2 regions of the Eubacterium sp. 3_1_31 genome follow, and region 2 is predicted to be linked to the other one. Evidence: a T-box and tRNA genes for the amino acid it is inferred to sense, from the RefSeq annotation. Region 2 holds a T-box; the other holds one or more tRNA genes.
What was found. The T-box of region 2 lies ahead of metG (methionine--tRNA ligase). A T-box ahead of a tRNA ligase gene usually reads a tRNA of that ligase, here a tRNA-Met.
Positions count from the first base shown of each region.

Region 1: it has a tRNA-Met gene. The T-box ahead of metG (methionine--tRNA ligase) is inferred to sense a tRNA for this amino acid. The anticodon was not compared.

Region 1 is NZ_CAXUBY010000011.1:43,923-54,759, forward strand. It holds gene ACESSZ_RS06410 (ABC transporter ATP-binding protein) at 1-617, opposite strand, end outside; gene ACESSZ_RS06415 (GntR family transcriptional regulator) at 601-969, opposite strand; gene ACESSZ_RS06420 (hypothetical protein) at 985-1,182, opposite strand; gene ACESSZ_RS06425 (hypothetical protein) at 1,182-1,955, opposite strand; gene ACESSZ_RS06430 (ABC transporter permease) at 2,251-3,594, opposite strand; gene ACESSZ_RS06435 (ATP-binding cassette domain-containing protein) at 3,572-4,465, opposite strand; gene ACESSZ_RS06440 (hypothetical protein) at 4,455-5,174, opposite strand; gene ACESSZ_RS06445 (RNA polymerase sigma factor) at 5,171-5,686, opposite strand; tRNA gene ACESSZ_RS06450 (tRNA-Phe) at 6,149-6,224, opposite strand; tRNA gene ACESSZ_RS06455 (tRNA-Met) at 6,228-6,304, opposite strand; tRNA gene ACESSZ_RS06460 (tRNA-Ser) at 6,349-6,439, opposite strand; tRNA gene ACESSZ_RS06465 (tRNA-Ile) at 6,457-6,533, opposite strand; tRNA gene ACESSZ_RS06470 (tRNA-Met) at 6,546-6,622, opposite strand; tRNA gene ACESSZ_RS06475 (tRNA-Pro) at 6,629-6,705, opposite strand; tRNA gene ACESSZ_RS06480 (tRNA-Arg) at 6,713-6,789, opposite strand; gene ACESSZ_RS06485 (V-type ATP synthase subunit D) at 6,957-7,595, opposite strand; gene ACESSZ_RS06490 (V-type ATP synthase subunit B) at 7,598-9,040, opposite strand; gene ACESSZ_RS06495 (V-type ATP synthase subunit A) at 9,057-10,808, opposite strand.
Region 2 is NZ_CAXUBY010000050.1:1,769-12,605, reverse strand. It holds gene metG (methionine--tRNA ligase) at 1-1,720, opposite strand, end outside; T-box leader at 1,694-1,899, opposite strand; gene ACESSZ_RS14330 (RDD family protein) at 2,130-3,635, opposite strand; gene ACESSZ_RS14325 (hypothetical protein) at 3,610-3,924, opposite strand; gene ACESSZ_RS14320 (VanZ family protein) at 4,060-4,761, shown strand; gene fba (class II fructose-1,6-bisphosphate aldolase) at 4,793-5,662, opposite strand; gene rpoE (DNA-directed RNA polymerase subunit delta) at 5,787-6,110, opposite strand; gene argS (arginine--tRNA ligase) at 6,128-7,771, opposite strand; gene ACESSZ_RS14300 (DUF1934 family protein) at 7,768-8,160, opposite strand; gene ACESSZ_RS14295 (transglycosylase domain-containing protein) at 8,983-10,837, shown strand, end outside.

The DNA.
Region 1 (10,837 bases), on a different contig from region 2:
ACAATTTTACCTTTCTTAATGAAAATAACATTACTGAAAATTCGTTCAATATCAGCAATCAAATGTGTGGCAATTAAAATGGTCTGCTCAGGTGAATAATTTTCCAATATCGTATCTAAGATCACTTCACGTGCCGCAGGATCAACACCACCAATTGGTTCATCTAAGATAATCAGCTTAGCTTTGCGGCTCATGACCAAAGCCAGTTGAAACTTCTCTTTTGTTCCTTTCGACATCGTTTTAATCCGCACATTTTCCTCAATCTGGAACTTTTTCATAATTTCCAGACATTTCGCATAATCAAAATCAGCATACATATCCATAAAAATTGATAATGCATCCTTAACCTTCATCCAATCTGAGAAATAAGGTTCATCAGGTAAATAAGATACGATTGCTTTCGTTTCCGTGCCAATCGCTTTTCCATTGATTTTTACAACACCGCTATAATCCTTTAACAATCCCGTCAATATTTTGATCAGAGTTGTTTTACCACTGCCATTTGGTCCTAACAAACCAACAATCTGTCCGGGCTGTAAAAATATATCTATATCATGTAATGTCGGCTTATTACCATATGCTTTATTTAATCCGCAAATCTCAACAAGATTTTCCATTTTGTAATCGCTCCCTTATCGTTTCCATCAATTCCTCTTCATCAAATCCATATTCATGTATTTCTCTTAGAAATTGATCTGTTTTCTCTTTCATCATTGTTACTCTTAATTTTTGTATACGTTCAATATCATCACATATAAAACGCCCACTCGTTCGTTCGCTTGCCACGAGTCCTTCGCGTTCAAGTTCACTTAACGCTCTTTGTACCGTATTTGGATTTACACCATAATCAATTGCCAATTCACGTACAGAAGGAATTTTTTGTGATGGTTTATAAGTTCCTGTTATGATCAATCGTTTTATTTCGGTCATAATTTGTAAATAAATTGGTAGATTTGTATCAAAGTCCATCAAGATCACTCCTTTTTAGTACTCACCATTTTTCATACGTTTTACTGTATGCAGACATGCTGCTATAATAATCAGCAAAATGAGGATACCAATCAGATAAAATGGCCATCCGATCGTAAAATAATCAAAGACCAGATATCCGGTATACAAATACCAAAAGGAAAATAGCAGAATCAACGCAATAATAAGTACTTTTTCCTTAAGATCCTTCATCATTCTACCTCTATTTTATGATCTATCAAATACTTACCTGAGAAGAAATACAAACAAACTAACAATAATTCCCAGCCACATAAAATGAGTAATTTCGTCATATCTGTTAACAATGTCGTATTTATATTTTGTCCTATCATTGCATTGCTTGTGACCATTTGTAATAAAGAACCTTGTCCGGGATTGATGAACATGTTCATAATCTCCGATGATACCCAAGAAATAATTAAAAACAGCACAATAGCAATAGGGACACGGAAACGTTGGATATGTGTCGTATGAGTAATATCAATTACAAGATATAATAAGGTAATACTTTCCACAACACCTAGCACAGTGTATACCGCATATAAGATTGCTCCCCATGAAATATGGATATGCGAAAATGCCTTAAAAAGGAGCTGTAGATCGAAATTGTCGACAGATAAACCAATGACAATAATGGAGGCAAGGATAACACCATAGGATAGTGCAAACCAAATAAGCCCTACCAAAATTTTTACAATTAACAGCTTTGTCGTAGATACCGGTAGTGTATGGGTTAAATATGCCGGTTTGGCAAACATGGATGTATGATAATTTTTAATGATGACATACATCGACATGATTAGGATAACACATAGCAGCAATCCATAAATCAATGTTAATGTTACCACAAACATTGAATCTATACTTGGATTGATCATCACCGCCAATAATAATGTGATTGCATATAAAATAAGAAAACCTCGATATGAACATTTCAATTCATGTTTACATAATTTCCAAAACACTTTTATTCCCTCCTTGTTTCTTACTAGATGTATTATTGTATTAATCATCTAATACAATAATACATTGATCTGCCAGTTGTGTCAACCATTATTTCACTTGATATGTGTTATGGAAAATAAAGATCACTAACGTTATGGATAACGTATGAATTGTTTCTCCTTTTTATATAGCGTCGCAATTCCCAAAGATTATCTTAATTTCATAACTATTGTTTCATATCTCTGTAGGTTATCTTGTAAAAAAACCTCATGACATTAACATCATAAGGTTATTAGATTACCAATCAATGAGAAATTATATAAGATGTTTCTTATTTTTCTGATGAATAAGTAATAAACATATACCACAGCCAAGAAACCAAACCAATACATATAGCCATAATCGTAAAATCGTTATACTGCCAAATTGGAAAAACAATTGTGATGTATACCCCAAATTATCAAATATCCGCATTAACAGATAGGATGGAAACCAGACATTGAGATTGGTACTTTGCAACGTAAAGATATTATAGATGGGTAATATCGTCAGCATTAAAACACTGACCCCTGCAATATACGTATTTTTTACATAACGTGATATTGTTAAACATGTTAATGTCAATGCTGTATAGCCAACCAACAATGCAAAACACACGATTATTAAAAGTTCCCCATTCGTAAAAATATAAGGTACGATGCTATTGGCAGATACATCACCGATGCCATAATAAAACATCTGTAAGTCAAAACCACCATACCGTAGATAATTAACCAAACTGGAGATAATTGGTATCAGCATAGGAATCAATACGCCAATAGTCAAAGCGACAATGAGTTTAGCGATAGATACTTTTTTCCATCCAGCCTTGCTTGTACAAAGATATATCATTGTTTGTTCACTTGATTCTTTGCTGTAAATATTGCCTAACAAAATACTGATGAGCAATAGAACAAGAAAATTCACTCGCATGATTTCATCAAAATATTTATTAGCTAGGATGGTGGGATGATAGGTCTTTGACGCATTCAGAAAGCGGGTATTTAACGTATCGTAGTACATCGCATTAAAACCATTACACTCTTTCAAAAAACACTGTGTGGAACCTTGCTCAGCTTTTTCTTTGGTATAAAGATAATCTTGACGGTTCGTTAATATCACCGTATCTGGAAACATTGCCTTAAGATCGGATACCTCTCTTTCATCAGTATAAAGATAATGTATCGTAAAATCTTCCAGTCTTACAATCGACTGTTGCTGGGTATCATCTTGACTCATAACGTTCCAATCATTCAACATTTCTTGCGTCAAAGTGTGCTCTTCATATGCCTTTACAAGTTCTTTCCAGTGTGTACCATACGTTACCTTCATATAATTTTCATCCAAAGAACGACTAGAATTATAATGCTCTTGATCAATCTCATTGTAATGGATGGCGCCCATCTGTTTCTGTAACTCTTCAAAGCTTTTGTTCGCAAAGTTTTGTTGTTCTTTCACCACATCGAGATGTTCATCGGATACGAAATAATAGTCTTTTATATCCGTTGTTACATTCGTTTTAATCTGGTAAGCACAGGCCGCTAACAACACCACGAACAGCAATAAATTGGAACGGCTTTTCGCTAACTTTTTCCATTCATAACAAATTAGTTTCCACATATTCAGCCTCCTCATGAAAATAAGATAAATATACATCATCTAATGTTGGTTCTACAACAATTGAGCGCTTATCTTTCATATCGTCACTTAACAAACGAAACAGGATACCTTCACTTACTCTTTTACAATTCACTACTGTGTAATTTTTTTCAATAATTTCTCGCTCATTTTCTGCTGTTAATAATTCATAAACGTGTCCTTTTAATTCTTGCAATGTATCTGTTACTGTCTTTTGGAAGAGAATATGCCCTTCTTTCATTAGCAAAATATCATCTGCTATATTTTCTATGTCACTGACGATATGAGTTGAAAGAATCACAATAGTATCTTTTGCTAAACGCGATAATAGCTGCCGCAAGGCAATACGCTCTTTAGGATCTAAGCCACTGCTTGGCTCATCCAATATCAATAGCTTAGGATGGTTTAACAGGCTCTGTGCAATACCGACACGCTGTAGCATACCACCAGATAATTGACGCAATTTCTTTTTGGACTGTTCTTTTAGATGTAATAACTCCAATAGCTCATCAATTTTCCGTTTTGCATAATCAGCTTCCAGACACTTTAATACGGCAATATATTGGAGAAATTCAATTACTGTGAAATTCATATAAAATCCTGCATTTTGCGGTAAATAGCCCAAATGAAGAATGTATTCTTCATAATTTTCCATAATATTTTTAGCATTAAAGGTAACTATACCTTCACTTGGTTTTAAAATACCACACAACATCCGCATAAGTGTTGTCTTCCCGCTTCCATTTGCTCCTAATAAAGCATGAATACCTTCTTGCAAAACAAGATTCACATCGGCAACCGCTGCCTTTTCTTTTGTATAAAATTTGCTGAGATGATGTGTCTTAAGCTCCATAATGAATCCTCCTTTGTAATTTTAAGCCATATCGATATGCGGCAATCAGAAATAATACGGTAGAGAACAATGACACAATAAGTGTTTGGATCCAACCTAACTGCAGTGCACTACTGTTAATCAAGATTGGATGAAAGAAATTGCTAAAGAACAAAAATAATATTATATAGCTGATGAAAGCTGTATAAAGTCGTTTGATTCTGTTTAAGAAAAACAACATACAACCATGTGCCAGGAATAAAGGTATTAAGGCTAATTGCATGATTTCTAACATGGAGATGTCCATACGTAGATAGCCAACTATTGAAAAGCTTAGAAAACTAATGAGGTGTATAATAAGAAACGTACACATATGCAAGATAAAGCGTTTACCTTCATGAATTGGAAGTGCCTGCATTAATTCTTCCATATCATTATTTTTAAATTCATATAATTGATAGAGAAAATAGGACCCTAGTAACAGATAATACAGCAACACGATTCCGATTTTCATTTGTTCTGAAAAAAGTAAAAAATATAGTAAACAGAGTAAAAAGAAGCCATATACTACACTTATACGTTTAATTTCTAATTTCGCAAATTGACGATAGGCTGTTTTTTTACTGACGAACCAATTTTCTTTGTGTTTCATTAGTGTTTGGCATTGCGCTATCGTTTTTTCCATTGCCTTTTCATCATATTGCCGCAATTCTTTCCAATGTATTCTCATAGCCATTCCTCCTTTTTCATATACGTTTTAAGTTTTTTTAAGCCCAAACGAACACGCGTTTTTACCGTAGATTCACTAATGTTTAGTAATGTTGCAATCTCTTTACTTTTTAATTGTTCAAAGTATTTTAACAATAATACATCTTTTTGTTCATCCGGCAATTTGTTAAGATAAAAAATCAATCGTTGTCGATCGTATGTATCTTCTGTTTTTTCATCAGCAATTTCCAAATCATCCGGCAATGCTATTTCTTTGTATTTCGCATACCAACTATTGCACTGATTGATGGCAATTCTTAGTAAATATTGTTTGGTTTTTCCTTGAAAGGTGTAGGAGTCAATATGTTGTGTGAAACGGATAAAGACTTCTTGTGTAATATCTGCTGCAATATCACGATGTTTGACACGTGCATAGACATAGGAATATATCTGTGGATAATATTGACGGATCAACGTATCGAGTGCATTCACATCGCCATGTCGTATGTGTTCTATGATTGTATGTTCTTTCATAGCAGCCTCCTCATATAGTTAACTGATAAATCAGAAAAAAAGTTTTCTTTTAATCGTTTTTTTTATGCGTGTCGTAGTAACGCCTATTTTGAAATACAATAAGGTGTGTACGATTATGGATGTGCGTTTGACTACCCTGTTAGGAACGAAGTGCACTTGACGAGATCAATTGAGCATAAAATTGCGTTCATCCTGTCATCCATACGGGTAAGCAAGGTCGCGGGAACGTTATGAAAATAGCCCCCGCCACGTCATACCCAAGTAACATGTTCATGATTGGAAAACCGGTAGGTTTATTTCTCCGCCATTGTACAGGCAGAGCAGCCCTCACGTGCATGTTGCATCCTTCCCCCGCCACTTTTTCGAATAGACGTTAATGAGGAATGTAAGCAACGGACATATCCGAATGTTCAATTCCACACAAAAAAAACCGCCTCATCTAGAGACGGCCAGTTATTCAAATGGTGGTCCCGGTCGGAATTGAACCAACGACACACGGATTTTCAGTCCGTTGCTCTACCGACTGAGCTACGGGACCATTTGGTTGCGGGGGAAGGATTTGAACCAACGACCTCCGGGTTATGAGCCCGACGAGCTACCAGGCTGCTCTACCCCGCGATGTTTAATGAGCGATTCGGTTTTCACATATTTGAATAACGTAATGGCGGAGGAACTGGGATTCGAACCCAGGCGCCAGTTTCCCGACCTACCGGTTTTCAAGACCGGACCCTTCAACCACTTGGGTATTCCTCCAAAATATAGTTTTATTTTGGTGGACCCTGTAGGACTCGAACCTACGACCGACCGGTTATGAGCCGGCTGCTCTAACCAACTGAGCTAAGGGTCCATTTAGCCAAATTGGTGGCGGGGGCGAGACTCGAACTCGCGACCTTCCGGGTATGAACCGGATGCTCTAGCCAACTAAGCTACCCAGCCAAATAATGGTCGGGATGACAGGATTTGAACCTGCGACCCCTTGATCCCAAATCAAGTGCACTACCAAGCTGTGCTACATCCCGATATAAATGGCGCGCCCAGTAGGAATCGAACCCGCAACCTTTTGATCCGTAGTCAAACGCTCTATCCAGTTGAGCTATGGGCGCATTTATGAAACCATTTTTTCTTTTGCACTTCATCAGTGCCCTAATATAATAACAAATAATTCCTACTTATGCAAGTGTTTTTTTCAATTTTTTAAAAACTTTTTTGAATCTTTTTACGGCTCTTTTAAAACCCTTTATTTAAAGCATTTTAACATCATCAGGAACAGCTACAAAGGCCGTTCCTGACTACTTTTTTTATCTTTCGTTGCTTTAATAACCTTCTGTCGAGAAAACTCTTCGCGCTCTTTTTCCTCTAACGCATCACTAATGAATTTAATATTTCCTTCAAAATCCGGTATCACGATATTCTTCAACGCATTTGCTCGCTTTTGCGCCTTGCGAATAGCATTTGCCAAGCGATAAACACTATTCTCAACCTCCGCCAAAACAACGGTCAGCTCCTTCACACGATAAAAGCAGCGATACGCATAATCCAATTTAGAATTCGCATGTTCTAAACCATAACTCAAAGTATAATCCGGCTTATCATAAGAAATCTTAGGAATTTCAACACCCATGACACTGCGATAACTCACATGTATACCATTATCGATAGGAACTGCTTCAACCAGATCACTGATAACACCCAACGTCATATTCGCTTGCTGTAAAGCCGCATATGCACGTTGATAAGTCTCAGTTATTTCATCACGTAACATTTTGACATCATCCAGTAAACCCATCATTTCACGCGTTAAAATATTCCGTTTACGATCCATAAGCTCATATCCCATATGAGCCAGCGCATTCGACTTTTTCGTCGCAATCAGATTTCCCTTCGTAGGAAATACCTGTTTATTTGCCATGACTACTCACCCTCATTCGCCAGTTCACGGATAATTGGTTCCTCTTTGATGTTGAAACGTTTCACAGCACGTTTGTGATCATAAAACTTCTCCAACACCTCGTTATCTACACGATCTAGTTCCGCTTTAGGTAAGACAGAAATCAGATCCCAACCTAAATCCAAGGTTGTTTCAATACTTCGATTATCCTCAAAACCTTGATTCAAGAAATACTGTTCAAATAGATTTCCAAATACCATATACTGTTTATCTGCATCACTTAACTCATCCTCACCGATAACGGATGCCAGACTACGCGCATCCTGTACCTTGGCATATGCTGCAAACAACTGATTTGATACATCAGAATGATCTTTACGCGTATAACCCTCACCTATGCCATCCTTCATCAAACGGCTTAAAGACGGTAAGACACCTACTGGTGGATATACTCCCATTTGATTCAGATTACGATCTAACACGATTTGCCCTTCTGTAATATAACCAGTCAAATCGGGAATTGGATGCGTAATATCATCATTGGGCATCGTCAGAATAGGAATCTGTGTCACAGAACCTTTTGCATCCTTAATGATTCCTGCTCTTTCATATAAGGAAGCCAAGTCAGAATACAGATAACCCGGATAACCTTTCCGTCCTGGGATTTCACCCTTACTGCTAGAGAACTCACGCAGTGCCTCACAATACGATGTGATATCCGTTAAGATAACCAATACCTGCATGTCATGCTCATACGCCAAATACTCTGCGGCAGTTAACGCGCAACGTGGTGTTAACGTACGTTCTATGATTGGGTCGTTTGCTAGATTGACAAACATGACAACCTTTTCCATGACACCAGCCTCTTCAAACGAACGCTTAAAGTAATCTGCCACATCATTTTTTACCCCCATGGCCGCAAACACGATACAGAAATTTTTACCATCTCCATCTGATATCTTTGCTTGTTTTACAAGTTGTACTGCCAATTCGTTATGTGGCATACCGGAGCCGGAGAAGATTGGCAGTTTTTGCCCACGAATCAAGGTCATCAAGGCATCAATACTGCTGATACCGGTATTTATATAATTTCGCGGATATACTCGAGATACTGGATTCAATGGCTGTCCATTGATATCCATACTCTTTTCCGCATAAATTTCACCCAAGCCATCAATTGGCTGTCCACTACCATTGAACGTTCGGCCAAGTATTTCTTTTGATAAGGCTAGTTCCATTGGCCGCCCTGTGAATTTCGTTCGTGTATTTTTTAGTGATAAACCATTTGTACCTTCAAATACCTGAATTGCTGCCTTGTCGCCCTCAAGCTGAACGACCTTACCTAAACGCGTTGTTCCATCACTGCACTTGATTTCTACCATTTCCTCATAGCTGGCATCTAACACATGATCCAGAAAAATCAGAGGTCCATTGACTTCATGCAATCCTACATATTGTAGACTCATTGTACATTTACCTCCTTCACGCTATGGTGCTGATGGCAGAATCAATCATCGTCGGATACTCATCCAACAATGCTATATTGTCATTCGGCACATCATATTTCATCTTTGTAACTTTATCAAATAAACCAAGCTGCATTACCAGACGCAGTGGTTTACCGGTCGTAATTACCTCTTTACAACGACGATATAAATACAAGATTGTATCCATCATCTTTAACTGTTTTTCTAAAGGCACATACGTATCATCTTGATGAAAGGCATTCTGTTGTAGATAGCCAACTCGAATAACCTTACAGATTTCAATTACCAGTTTTTGATCTTCTGGTAAAACATCGCTACCAATCAGCTTAACGATTTCCATTAATTTTGTTTCCTCTGCTAATAACGACATGATTTCCTGACGGTCACGTAAGAAACGCGGATCAACATTTTTATTGTACCAGCGTGACAAATCTGTTACATATTCAGAATAGCTTTCATTCCAGTTAATAGCAAAATAGTGACGCGCATATGCTAAAGATTTATCCAAAGCCCAGAAACAACGAACAAATCGCTTGGTATTCTGGGTTACCGGTTCACTAAAGTCATTACCCTGAGGAGATACTGCCCCAATGATAGACACACTACCGGTCGCATCATTCAAAGTTTCCATATAGCCCGCACGTTCATAGAACTGCGAAATACGAGATGGCAGATAAGCTGGGAAACCTTCTTCAGCCGGCATTTCTTCCAAACGTCCACTGATTTCACGCAATGCCTCTGCCCATCGTGAAGTAGAGTCGGCCATAATAGCAACATGATATCCCATATCACGATAATATTCTGCCAAAGTCAAACCCGTATAAATGCTAGCTTCACGTGCAGCGACTGGCATATTAGACGTATTGGCAATCAAGACGGTACGATCGGTCAGCGGACGATTAGATTTTGGATCAATCAGTTCCGAGAATTCCTCTAAAACCTGCGTCATCTCATTACCACGTTCTCCACAGCCGACATACACAATGATATCCGCATCACACCATTTTGCCAATTGATGCTGTGTCATCGTTTTTCCGGTACCGAAACCGCCTGGAATTGCGGCTGTTCCTCCTTTGGCGATTGGAAATAGGGTATCAAAAATACGTTGACCGGTAATCAACGGTACGCTGATTGGCAAACGTCGTTTCACTGGACGTGCCGTTTTGATAGGCCATTTCTGACATAAGGTCAGCTCATGTACCTCTCCTTGTGCATCTGCCACTTTGGCAATACATGTCAAAATGTTATATTGACCATTCGAAACTGTTTCAATAACCTCACCTTCCAGTGTTGGCGGAATCATACAGCGATGTTCGATCAATGGCGTTTCTGGCACCGTCGCAAAAATCTGTCCGCCTATGACATGATCACCGACCTTTACCTTCATGGTAACATCCCACAAAACTTCTTCATCTAAGCTAGCCACATCACTTCCGGTTGCGATAAAGGCACCCGATTGTTTGGCAATTTCCTTTAATGGACGTTCAATTCCATCAAAGATATTTCTTAAAATTCCCGGTCCCAGTGTTACTGAAATCGGACTTCCGGTAGGTTCTACCGGCTCTCCTGGTTTCAATCCAGTCGTTGATTCATATACCTGAATGACCGTAGCCTCACGGCTGATGGATATTACTTCTCCCATCAGACGCTGATGACCGACGAACACCTTCTCCATCATAGAGAAATCGGTTGAATCTTTCACCTTTACAACTGGCCCGTTGATGGAATAGATTACATTTTCACTCACATTATCACCTCGATCATGCGAAATTTACA
Region 2 (10,837 bases):
TAGTGATTTCAGAAGGTTCAATTGCTTCTTTCTTTTCTGCTTTTTTGCTTGCTTTAGCAGCTTCCTTTGCTTCTTTTGCTTTATCCTTTTCTAAGGTTTCCATAAATTCTTTGACATCGATACGGGCAAACAGAATTTCTGGTTTCGCATCTACTGTATGTCCACATTCCAAATTACCGAATTCTTCCAGACTTTCAGCTGAACGCTCTGATGTACTTAATTCATCCAGAATTTTTTCAGCAGTTTCCGGCATAAAGCTGCTTAGTAAGACAGCGGCAATACGAATGCTTTCCAATAGGTTGTACAATACAGTTGCCAAGCGATCTTTCTTACTTTCATCTTTACCTAATACCCAAGGTGTTGTTTCATCAATATATTTATTGCAACGCTTTAATAAAGTAAAGATTTCTTCAATGGCATCACCGACATGCAATGTTTCCATTTTCTTAGCTACTCGTTTTGGTGTATCCAACGCTAAGTCCATTAGTTCCTTATCAATATCCTCGCGTTCTAATGGATTAGAAATCACACCATTAAAATATTTATTCTGCATAGAAATCGTACGGTTTACCAGATTTCCCAAGACATTTGCTAAATCAGAATTTATTCGTTCTACCATCAAATCCCAGGTAATAGTTCCATCCTGTGCAAATGGCATCTCATGCAATACGAAATAACGTACCGCATCCACACCAAAATAGTGGACCAATTCATCCGCATAAATGGCATTGCCTTTTGATTTTGACATCTTGCCATCGCCAACCAACAGCCAAGGATGACCGAACACCTGTTTTGGCAGTGGTTCCCCTAAGGCCATCAGCATGATTGGCCAATATATCGTATGGAAACGAAGAATATCCTTACCTATGATATGCACATCTGCCGGCCAATATTTCTTATAGTTTTCGCCATGATTACCATCAGCATCATAGCCCAGAGAAGTGATATAGTTACTCAATGCATCAATCCAAACATACACAACATGATCTGGATCAAAGTCTACCGGTATACCCCATTTAAAAGATGTACGGGAAACACATAGATCCTGTAATCCCGGTTTTAAGAAGTTATTGATCATTTCATTCTTACGAGATTCTGGCTGAATGAATTCCGGATGTTCCTCAATATGCTTGATTAGCTTAGGTGCATATTTTTGCAAATTGAAGAAGTAAGCTTCTTCTGTTGCCTTTTGTACAGGTCTGCCACAATCCGGACATTTTCCATCAATCAATTGACTCTCGGTCCAGAAAGATTCACATGGAGTACAATACATGCCTTCATATTTTCCTTTATAGATATCGCCTTGTTCATACAGTTTTTTGAAGATTTTCTGTACTTGACGTTCATGTCCTTCATCCGTTGTACGTACAAAATAATCATAAGAAGTATTCATCATATCAAAATTCTTACGTACGATATCGGCAACTTTATCTACGAATTCCTTTGGTGTTACACCGGCTTCTTTTGCCTTTTCTTCAATCTTTTGTCCATGTTCATCCGTTCCGGTTTGGAAGAACACATCATAGCCTTGCTGACGTTTATATCTGGCAATGGCATCGGTTAATACAATTTCATATGTATTCCCAATGTGTGGTCTGCCGGATGTATACGTAATTGCAGTTGTGATATAATATTTACCTTTTTTACATTCTTTACACATAACATACGCCTCCTTATAAAAAAAAAACTTCCGCCAAAGGACGAAAGTTCGTGGTACCACCTTTATTTATGTACTTGCTGTACACCTTAACATCGTTAACGCCGATGCTACGTTTTTTCCTGACTATTCAGAAAAACGGTTCCAGGGCCATCTTCTTTTTATTTCACCTGTGAATTTTCACCAGCCATTCACTCTCTGTAAGGCTTTCATAAAAATACTCTTCCTGTCTTTACCTTTCTATCAGTTATCATTATATAGAATATTCTGCCCATTGGCAAGGTTTTCAAAACGAAATCACGAAAAAAGATGAAGATATAAAAGCCTTACCTGTGTGCTTATGTAGATGGCACTGCTCCTTACAAGAATATTGAAAGCTTCCTTTTTTGATAATGAGATGTAAAGTCCTCGATTTTCCTTTCTATCGCCTCATCTAAACAAATCTTATGAAAAAGAAGAGATTACTCTCTTCTTACTCTTTCGCGTAAAGCAACATATCGATGAGTGGCTCTGCTTCTTTTGGACAATGACACTCTCCAATTGTTCTGCCCGTACCTTCTTTATAAAAATCACTTCCACAAGTAATCAGCAATTTTCGATCTTTCGCCAATTGCATTAACGTTGCCATTTCTTTGCGTTTATAATCTGGACGGAATACTTCCAAACCTTCTATCCCCATCTGTAATGCAAGTATCAGGAGATTTTCATCTTTTTCAAATAAAGGATATGGATTTGCCAGGATGGCAATACCATTACTTAAGGAAATTACATCTAAGACGTCCTGTAAAGATGGATGTTTTGCGTTTACATGACATGGTTTCCCTTGCGCAAAATAATCAGTTGCTAACTGGTGATAAGGATTTTTCATTTTCCCTAATAAATAGGGTTTTATTATCTCACAGTCTTGAAAACGCGGATGATTTAAAACATGACGTGCAATCATTTCACCGGATATCTGTTGAAAACGGTTATTTTCCAACAAATCATCTACATGGATTTGCTTTCCAAGATATTGTTCAAATAGACGCACACGCTGTATACTAGCACGTTTTTCCGCCAATAAAGCATCATTTTCAATCGTTCTATACAATTCATTTTGATAATCTACAAAATAACCAAGCACATGTACTGTATGCCCATGCAGATCGGCTAAAATTTCCACACCATTCACATAACGTATTCCATACAATTCACTCATTCGTAAAGCGATGGCATTTGATTTTGTTGTATTTAGATCTGTGATCGAAATGGTTTTAAGTCCTTGACGTTTTGCGCTCTGAAAAATTTCTTCGATATTATAGTCAGCACCAATACTGAAATTGGAATGAATATGCAAATCAACGCTATTTATAGAAACGGTTTTCTGAGCAGCTGCTTCACTAATCGATGGTTGTTTTACCGTTTCTTTTACTGACTCTGCTATAAAAGTAGAACCTACGATTTTAACCACACAGGTACGTGTCAGAAAATCAATTAAGGAGCGATGTTTTTTGTCCGCTAGTACCACGATGCCATTTAACAGCCAATATGCCATAACACCAAAAATACTAGTGAATAGCATCAACACTACAAATGGTATTGCAAAACCAATAAGATCTCGCATATACATCTGACGAATATTCGCTTTCTTTCCACTGATGCTGATAAGCTGAAAATCATATAAATACATTCCCAGACTCTGTCCACCTGTTTTACGACAAATGATAGTATTTAAAAAGAAAATGGACCCGATCATCATGACACCGACAATCACATTCACAACTTTCACACCAGAAAAGCTCATTAAGCTTCCTAAGACGGCAAGCATGACAATATTCCATAACATCATGGGAGATAAAGCTACACTCACATCTAACATAAAAGAAAGAAGTCTGTCACCGAAATCTTTCTTTTCAATATAACGATATTTCTGAACTGAGGTTCCTATTTTTTTCTTTACTTTCTGCATAGTTTCACCCAATTTCTTCACTTTTTTCATAACGCAGGATACCTGCTTTTACACATAGCCATTCCATGAGTGCAGCACTCACGAAAGAAACACCTAATATATAAATAAACTTAACATCAATCGTTTTCCCCTGTAAGAGCTGTAAACTGCTACTAACAGCAATTGCCACAGATACGAATGGTATGAGCATATATTTTTTAACACTCATCGTATTCAATTGATACTTCTGATGGCAAGATGGGCAGACGATATGCACATTCCCCTTTAGGATACTTAGTTTTATTGGGGCATGGCATTGTTCACAAGTATATAATTTCATTATCTTAAACCTCACATGCATATTATACTACAGATTCATGATTTGTATATGCTTTAAGAAAAGTTTAAGGTTTCTTATCTTGCAACATCGCATAAAATCTTATATGATAAAGTCCTATGAAAGGAGCGGACTCTTATGGTACAAAAGCATCAAAAAATAATAGATTTTCTACTGTTCGGCATCTTACCGGCCGGACTGATTCATACCTTATATCTGCTCTTGTTTAAAACACCTTTTTCCAACGATGCCATATTGATGATTACTGGCTCTATCATCGTGTTGGGAATCCTCCCATGGATATTTTACCACACTCATGAAAACGAGGATATTCTCCATGATGCACAACATCAGATATGGATGTTGCTGTTTCTAGTATATGTCTTCCAATTGGCTTATTTGTTATTTTTTTCAGCTGATTTTGCGCGCGATAAAGTAAATCTGTTGGATGGAAATTATGGAACGGCCTTGCAGATACAGTGGGAAAACGGAACCAATCTTATGCCCTTTAAAACCATTAAGCAGATGATGATTATTTTCGATATACCAGCCATTTCCAATCAAATCGCTATTATCAATTTATTTGGTAATTTCATTGCATTTATGCCTTTTTCCTTCTTTTTACCAAAGTTATTTCCATGTATGAAGAAAGCTAGATGTTATCTTCCCTGTATAGCATGTATCATAATCGCAGTTGAAGTAACACAGTTTTTCACCTTAACCGGTACGATGGATATTGATGATTTCATTCTGAATTTTGGCGGTGCCTTATTATGTTATCTTCCCTTATACAGTATCTACCATCTGCATAATCAACCATATAAAAACACATCACTTTAAAGGATGTGTTTTTCATTTTCTGATTTGTATATTATTCAGCTTTACCAGCAGAACCAAATTCTTCCATCATAGCAATAACTTTTGCTTTGATTGCATCAGCACCTGGTTTTAACAATTTACGAGGGTCATAACCTTTACCTTCTGTGTCTTTACCAGCTTCGATGTATTCACGAGTTGCAGCTGCGAAAACCAACTGTAATTCTGTGTTAACGTTAATCTTAGATACACCTAAAGAGATAGCTTTTGCGATCTGATCTGCAGGGATACCTGAACCACCGTGTAATACTAATGGCTTACCATTTGTAACATTCTGGATTTCGCCCAGACGTTCAAAGTTCAATCCAGCCCAATTTGCAGGATATTTACCATGGATATTACCGATACCAGCAGCCAAGAAATCAACGCCTAATTCAGCAATTGTCTTACATTCCTGAGGATCAGCTAATTCACCCATGGAAGTAACACCGTCTTCTTCACCACCGATGCCACCAACTTCACATTCAATAGATAAACCTTTTGAATGAGCCAGTTCGATCATTTCTTTTGATTTTTCTAAGTTTTCTTCAAATGCATAATGAGAACCATCAAACATTACTGAAGTGAAACCAGCTTCGATACATGCTTTCGCACCATCGTAAGAACCATGATCCAAGTGCAGAGCAACTGGAACTGTAATTCCCAAATTGTCGTGGATTTCTTTTACCATAGCGACTACGGTTTTAAATCCGCACATGTATTTAGCAGCACCTTCAGATACTCCTAACATAACTGGGGATTTTGCTTCCTCAGCTGCCAATAAGATTGCTTTCGTCCATTCCATGTTGTTGATGTTAAATGCACCAACAGCATAATGACCTTCATGTGCTTTGTTAAGCATTTCTGTTGCAGAAACTAATGCCATTTTAAATTCCTCCTTGTCAATTTTACACTCTTATTCTACTTCATTTTTATCTTTTTGAAAAGCTTTTCTGCCATATAATTTTGAAAATGCCTATAATATCAAAAGAAAGCATGGTACCCCATGCTTAGTATTCTTCATCCGCTGTTTTCTCAGCCACAGCTTCATGTTCAAATTCTTCATCACTTTCTTCGTCAATCAGAATTTCTTCTGTATCTACAACAACTTCATGATATGTGTGACGCTCACGCAGATCCCAGCGGTTTTCACCTACGCATACAAAACGATCGTCAAGAGACAAATCACTGTAGAACTGTGCGATATTATCCTCTTCTTGTTGTTTTGTAAAACCGGCAATCTGGCAGACTTCCTCCCATATTTTTAAAAATGTAACAGCCTTTTTCTTAGTTTTCATGAGATCGAAGGCTATATCAATCATTGCTTTTTTCATAGTAAACGCTTTTCCTCCTACATTTTTTCAATGGCATCAACACCAATCAGAAACAGTGCATTTTTTAATGTGATTCGTGTAGCTTTTAAAAGAGCCAGACGTTGTGCGGACAACGCTTCATGCTCAGGGTCAATAACTTTACATGCATTATAGAAACTATGGAAATGCTGGGCCAGTTTCTGTATATAGTTACATACTTTATGTGGCGCTCTTGTTTTAGCGGCATCACTTACGACATTTGTGAATTCATTGATATATTTCATCAATGAAATTTCTTTTTCATGCGTCAGCAAATCATAGTTTGTTGCTTCCTTAAAATCAGGTGCCTGACGTAAAATAGAGCATATTCTCGCATGTGCATACTGTGCATAGTATACTGGATTGTCATTGCTTTGTTTTCTTGCCAGACCAAGGTCAAAATCCAGATGCGTATCAACGGCACGTTGTACAAAGAAATAACGGACAGCATCAACGCCTACCTCATCACAGAGTTCACGTATGGTTACCGCATTCCCTAAACGTTTACTCATTTTCACTTCTTCACCGTTTTCTACAAGCCGAACCATCTGGATGATATCTACCTGCAATTTTTCAGGATCGTTTCCTAACGCCTGAATACTAGCCTTTAATCTTGGGATATAGCCATGATGATCAGCCCCCAGCAAATCAACAAGTAAGTCAAAACCACGGTCTAACTTATCCTTATGATATGCAATATCAGGTACCAGATATGTATAAGAACCGTCAGTTTTACGTAAAACACGATCTTTATCATCACCAAACTGTGTTGTTTTAAACCAAAGCGCACCTTCTTCTTCATAGGTCAGCCCTTTTTCATGCAACACTTCTAAGGCTTTTTCTACTTTTCCATCATCTCTGATCTTTTGTTCACTGCTCCAAACATCAAAATGAACGCGGAAATTATCCAGATCGCACTTAATCTTATCTAATTCAAACGCGATGCCTTTTTCTTTAAAGAACTTCAAATTTTCGTCATTTTCTTCTGCATACGTCTGACCATATGTTTGCGCAAGTTTAACGGCAATCTTTCTAACATCCTCGCCATGGTAACCATCTTCCGGTAATACAAATGGAAGACCTAAGTATTCACGGTAACGTGCCTGCAACGATTTTCCCAAGTTGACAATCTGATTACCGGCATCATTCACATAATACTCACGTGTCACATCATAACCACTTGCTTTCATTAAACGTGTAATACTGTCACCCCATGCAGCACCACGAGCATGACCAAGGTGTAAATCACCCGTTGGGTTCGCTGAAACATATTCTACATTTACGCGTTCATGATTTCCTGTTTCGTTATGTCCAAAGTTATCTCCTTGCGCCAATACGGTTTTAATAATCTGTGCAAGAGATGTATTTTTAATTTTGAAGTTTAAAAACCCCGGCCCGGCTATTTCGCAATGTTCAATAGCAGCTGCTTCCATATCCAGGTTTTGCTGCAACGCTTCCGCAATGACACGTGGATTGTTTTTCAATAATCTTGTCAGTTGCATGGCCAGGTTTGTAGAATAATCACCATGGCTTTTGTCTTTAGGGATTTCAATTACGATCTTTTCAATTTCCACTTCTGTATCAAACGCTTTTTTAGCAGCATCTGCTAACGCCTTCTTTAAGTTTGTTTCAATCTGATTCATGCCATAACCTCCTTCATCGTACATAAGAAACGAAAACTGTCGCTCACTTCCCCATTCACCATGACATCATATTCTACAGCGATAATATTATCCTTTTGAATATATTTATGCGTAAATAATGTAAGTTCTATGGTTCCATATTCCGAACGGATCGTTCCTCTTGTTTTTTCATTCTCCCGAAAGCATAATTCAGTTATCATTTCGCCACTGCGTTTTAGATAAAAACTATCTTGTTCTGCACGCACTTCCACCACGGTTGTTTGATCACTCTCTATATAATGAAAAGAAATGTTGTCTTGCTCTGGCAACAGTTCTAAATAGCCTTTAAATAAAATGTTTTTCTGCTTTGTACCCAGATGTGTCTGCTTTAACGTAACGTGTTTTTTCATGCTTTCACCACTTATCATGAGCATTATAGCAGAAATAGGCTAAGGTGCAAGCCTTTTTTATGGAAATTTAAACTTTTTTATGATTTTGTGCTTACCCTTACTTTTTTATTCAACATGATAATCTAATCATGGAATATTATTCTATAATTGGATGTTCTATTTTTATAATATGCAGTGTAGAAAGTTTTATTAAATCTTATTTTTTTAACCTTTTCCAAAACTTCGTTATCATATTTATCCAATTGAAACGAGGTATCTTCATCATTTGGATACAAGTTGAGTACTTTTTATTATGGCTTTTCCCTATCCTTATATTATATAGCGATTATTTTTGCACGCCCTTTTTTCATATTTCTCTTCCTTATAATATATAGGACCTTCTCTTGCAAAAGTCTTCCTTATATTATATAGAGCAATTTAGAGCAAAAACTCTTCCTTATAATATATAGGGGCATAAGAAAATCTCTTCCTTATAATATATATGTCTGTCATGCAGTTATATCGGTTGCTTTGATTCCTATATATCACATGTGGTGAATTCTTTCTAGACAAATCTATTCTTCTTCGCTATATTCCATTATTAGAATATATCCTTTTTATTGATTATAGAAAAAGAAATTAGATGCATCCTTTGCATATGTAACCTGTTTTTAAATATAAAAGCTTTACCTGCTTCTATACGCATAACTTTTCTGCACAAACGAAACAACATATATATTTATAATATTCTATTAATAGAATATATAGTTCTACGTCTTTCTGTATCAGTTTGTTTAAAAGACAAGGAGATGTTCAAACTAATATCGTAAAGAGGTGTCGCTTATGAAATGGTTTCGCAGAATTATCTTTGGCAGTATCTTTTTTATTCTTACGGCTTTTATCTTGTTATACACATATGCTTTCATAGACAGATTGCCCCTGGATGAGCAAAGAAAAAATATCACGATTTATGATTGCAATGGCAATGTCATGTATGAATCCAATTTTAAAAAAAATATGCAGTGGACTTCGATTGACGATATTCCTGAATTCATACAAGATGCCTTTATCAGTGTAGAAGATAAGCGCTTCTATTATCATGCCGGTTTTGATCCAGTTCGCATTATCAAAGCTTTATCAACAAATCTGGTACATGGGGATATTCTGCAAGGGGGTTCTACGATCACACAACAATATGCCAAAAATCTGTTCCTGACAAATGAACAAACGGTTTCACGCAAGATTCAAGAATTTTTCTATGCCACAAGACTAGAAATGCAATATAGTAAAAAAGATATTTTAGAAGGTTATTTAAACACGGCATACTTTGGACATGGCATTTACGGCATACAATCAGCTGCACATTATTTCTTTGATTCCGATATGAAAGATTTAAGCGTTGGGGAAACGGCCATGCTAGTAGGTATTCCAAATGGTCCCAGTATTTATTCCCCATACCTTCACAAAGAGAATGCCATTAAGCGACAACACCTCATTTTAAAACTTATGCGTGAACATGGGGTTATCACAAAAGCTGAAGAAGCACAAGCTCGCCAAGAACCTCTGGTCTTATCACAAAACCATAAAGATAGTCAAAATGGTCTGAACGAATATTACGTTGATGCCGTGATTGCAGAACTCAACGAACTATCCATCGACTTAGATCAAGAAATCCATGTACATACAAACTATGATCCAGATGTACAAGCGGCCTTAGACAAATCCATACGGGCTCACATGGATATGAATGATGAACTAGAAACCGCAGGTATCATCGTTCAGCCCTTTACTGGTAATATCCTGGCAATTGCCGGAGGAAAGGATTACACCATTTCCCAATATAACCGGGCCAGCCAGTCTTCGCGTCAAGTTGCCAGCACGATTAAACCACTGTTATATTACTGTGCCTTACAACAGGGCTTTACCCCAGCCACACAATTTACTTCACAGAAAACAACCTTTCGCCTTGCGAACAACGAAACTTATGCCCCAAGCAATTATGATGATCAATATGCCAATGCAAAAATCTCATTGATCAATGCCATATCATTAAGTGACAACATCTATGCCGTTAAAACTCATCTGTTTTTAGGTGAAGATACCCTGCATCAAGCACTATTGGATTTTGACATTAAACAATCACAGCCAAACCCAAGTGAAGCCTTAGGCACTGTGAATATGAATTTACTGGAGCTGTCGCGCATTTATACGACGTTTGCTTCTGAAGGGCTTTATGTTAAACCAACGATGATTTCATCTGTAACAAGCGATGATAAAGTTTTATATGAACATAAGACAACTCCTAAACGCATGCTGCAGCGAAATGAAACTTTACTGCTCTCACAATTGCTGACTTCAACTTTTGATATTCGCAATAAAGGCTATGCGTTTCCAAGTATGTATGGCTATCAGCCGAAAGTGACAATGGCTGCGAAATCTGGAACGAGTGATTGGGATTCCTTGGTCATGGGGTACAATCCGGAATATGTCATCGGGGTATGGTGTGGCTTTGATGATAATCGCAAGCTGGCAAAACAATATTATGCAAACAGTAAAAAGATCTTTCAGGATACAATCAACACACTGTATAAAAATCAGAAAAATATCTGGTATCAACCAAGTGATGATATCATGGAAGTACAAGTAAATCCGATTACGGGAGTACCTTCCAGTAACGGCTCTACCTACTGGTTTTTAC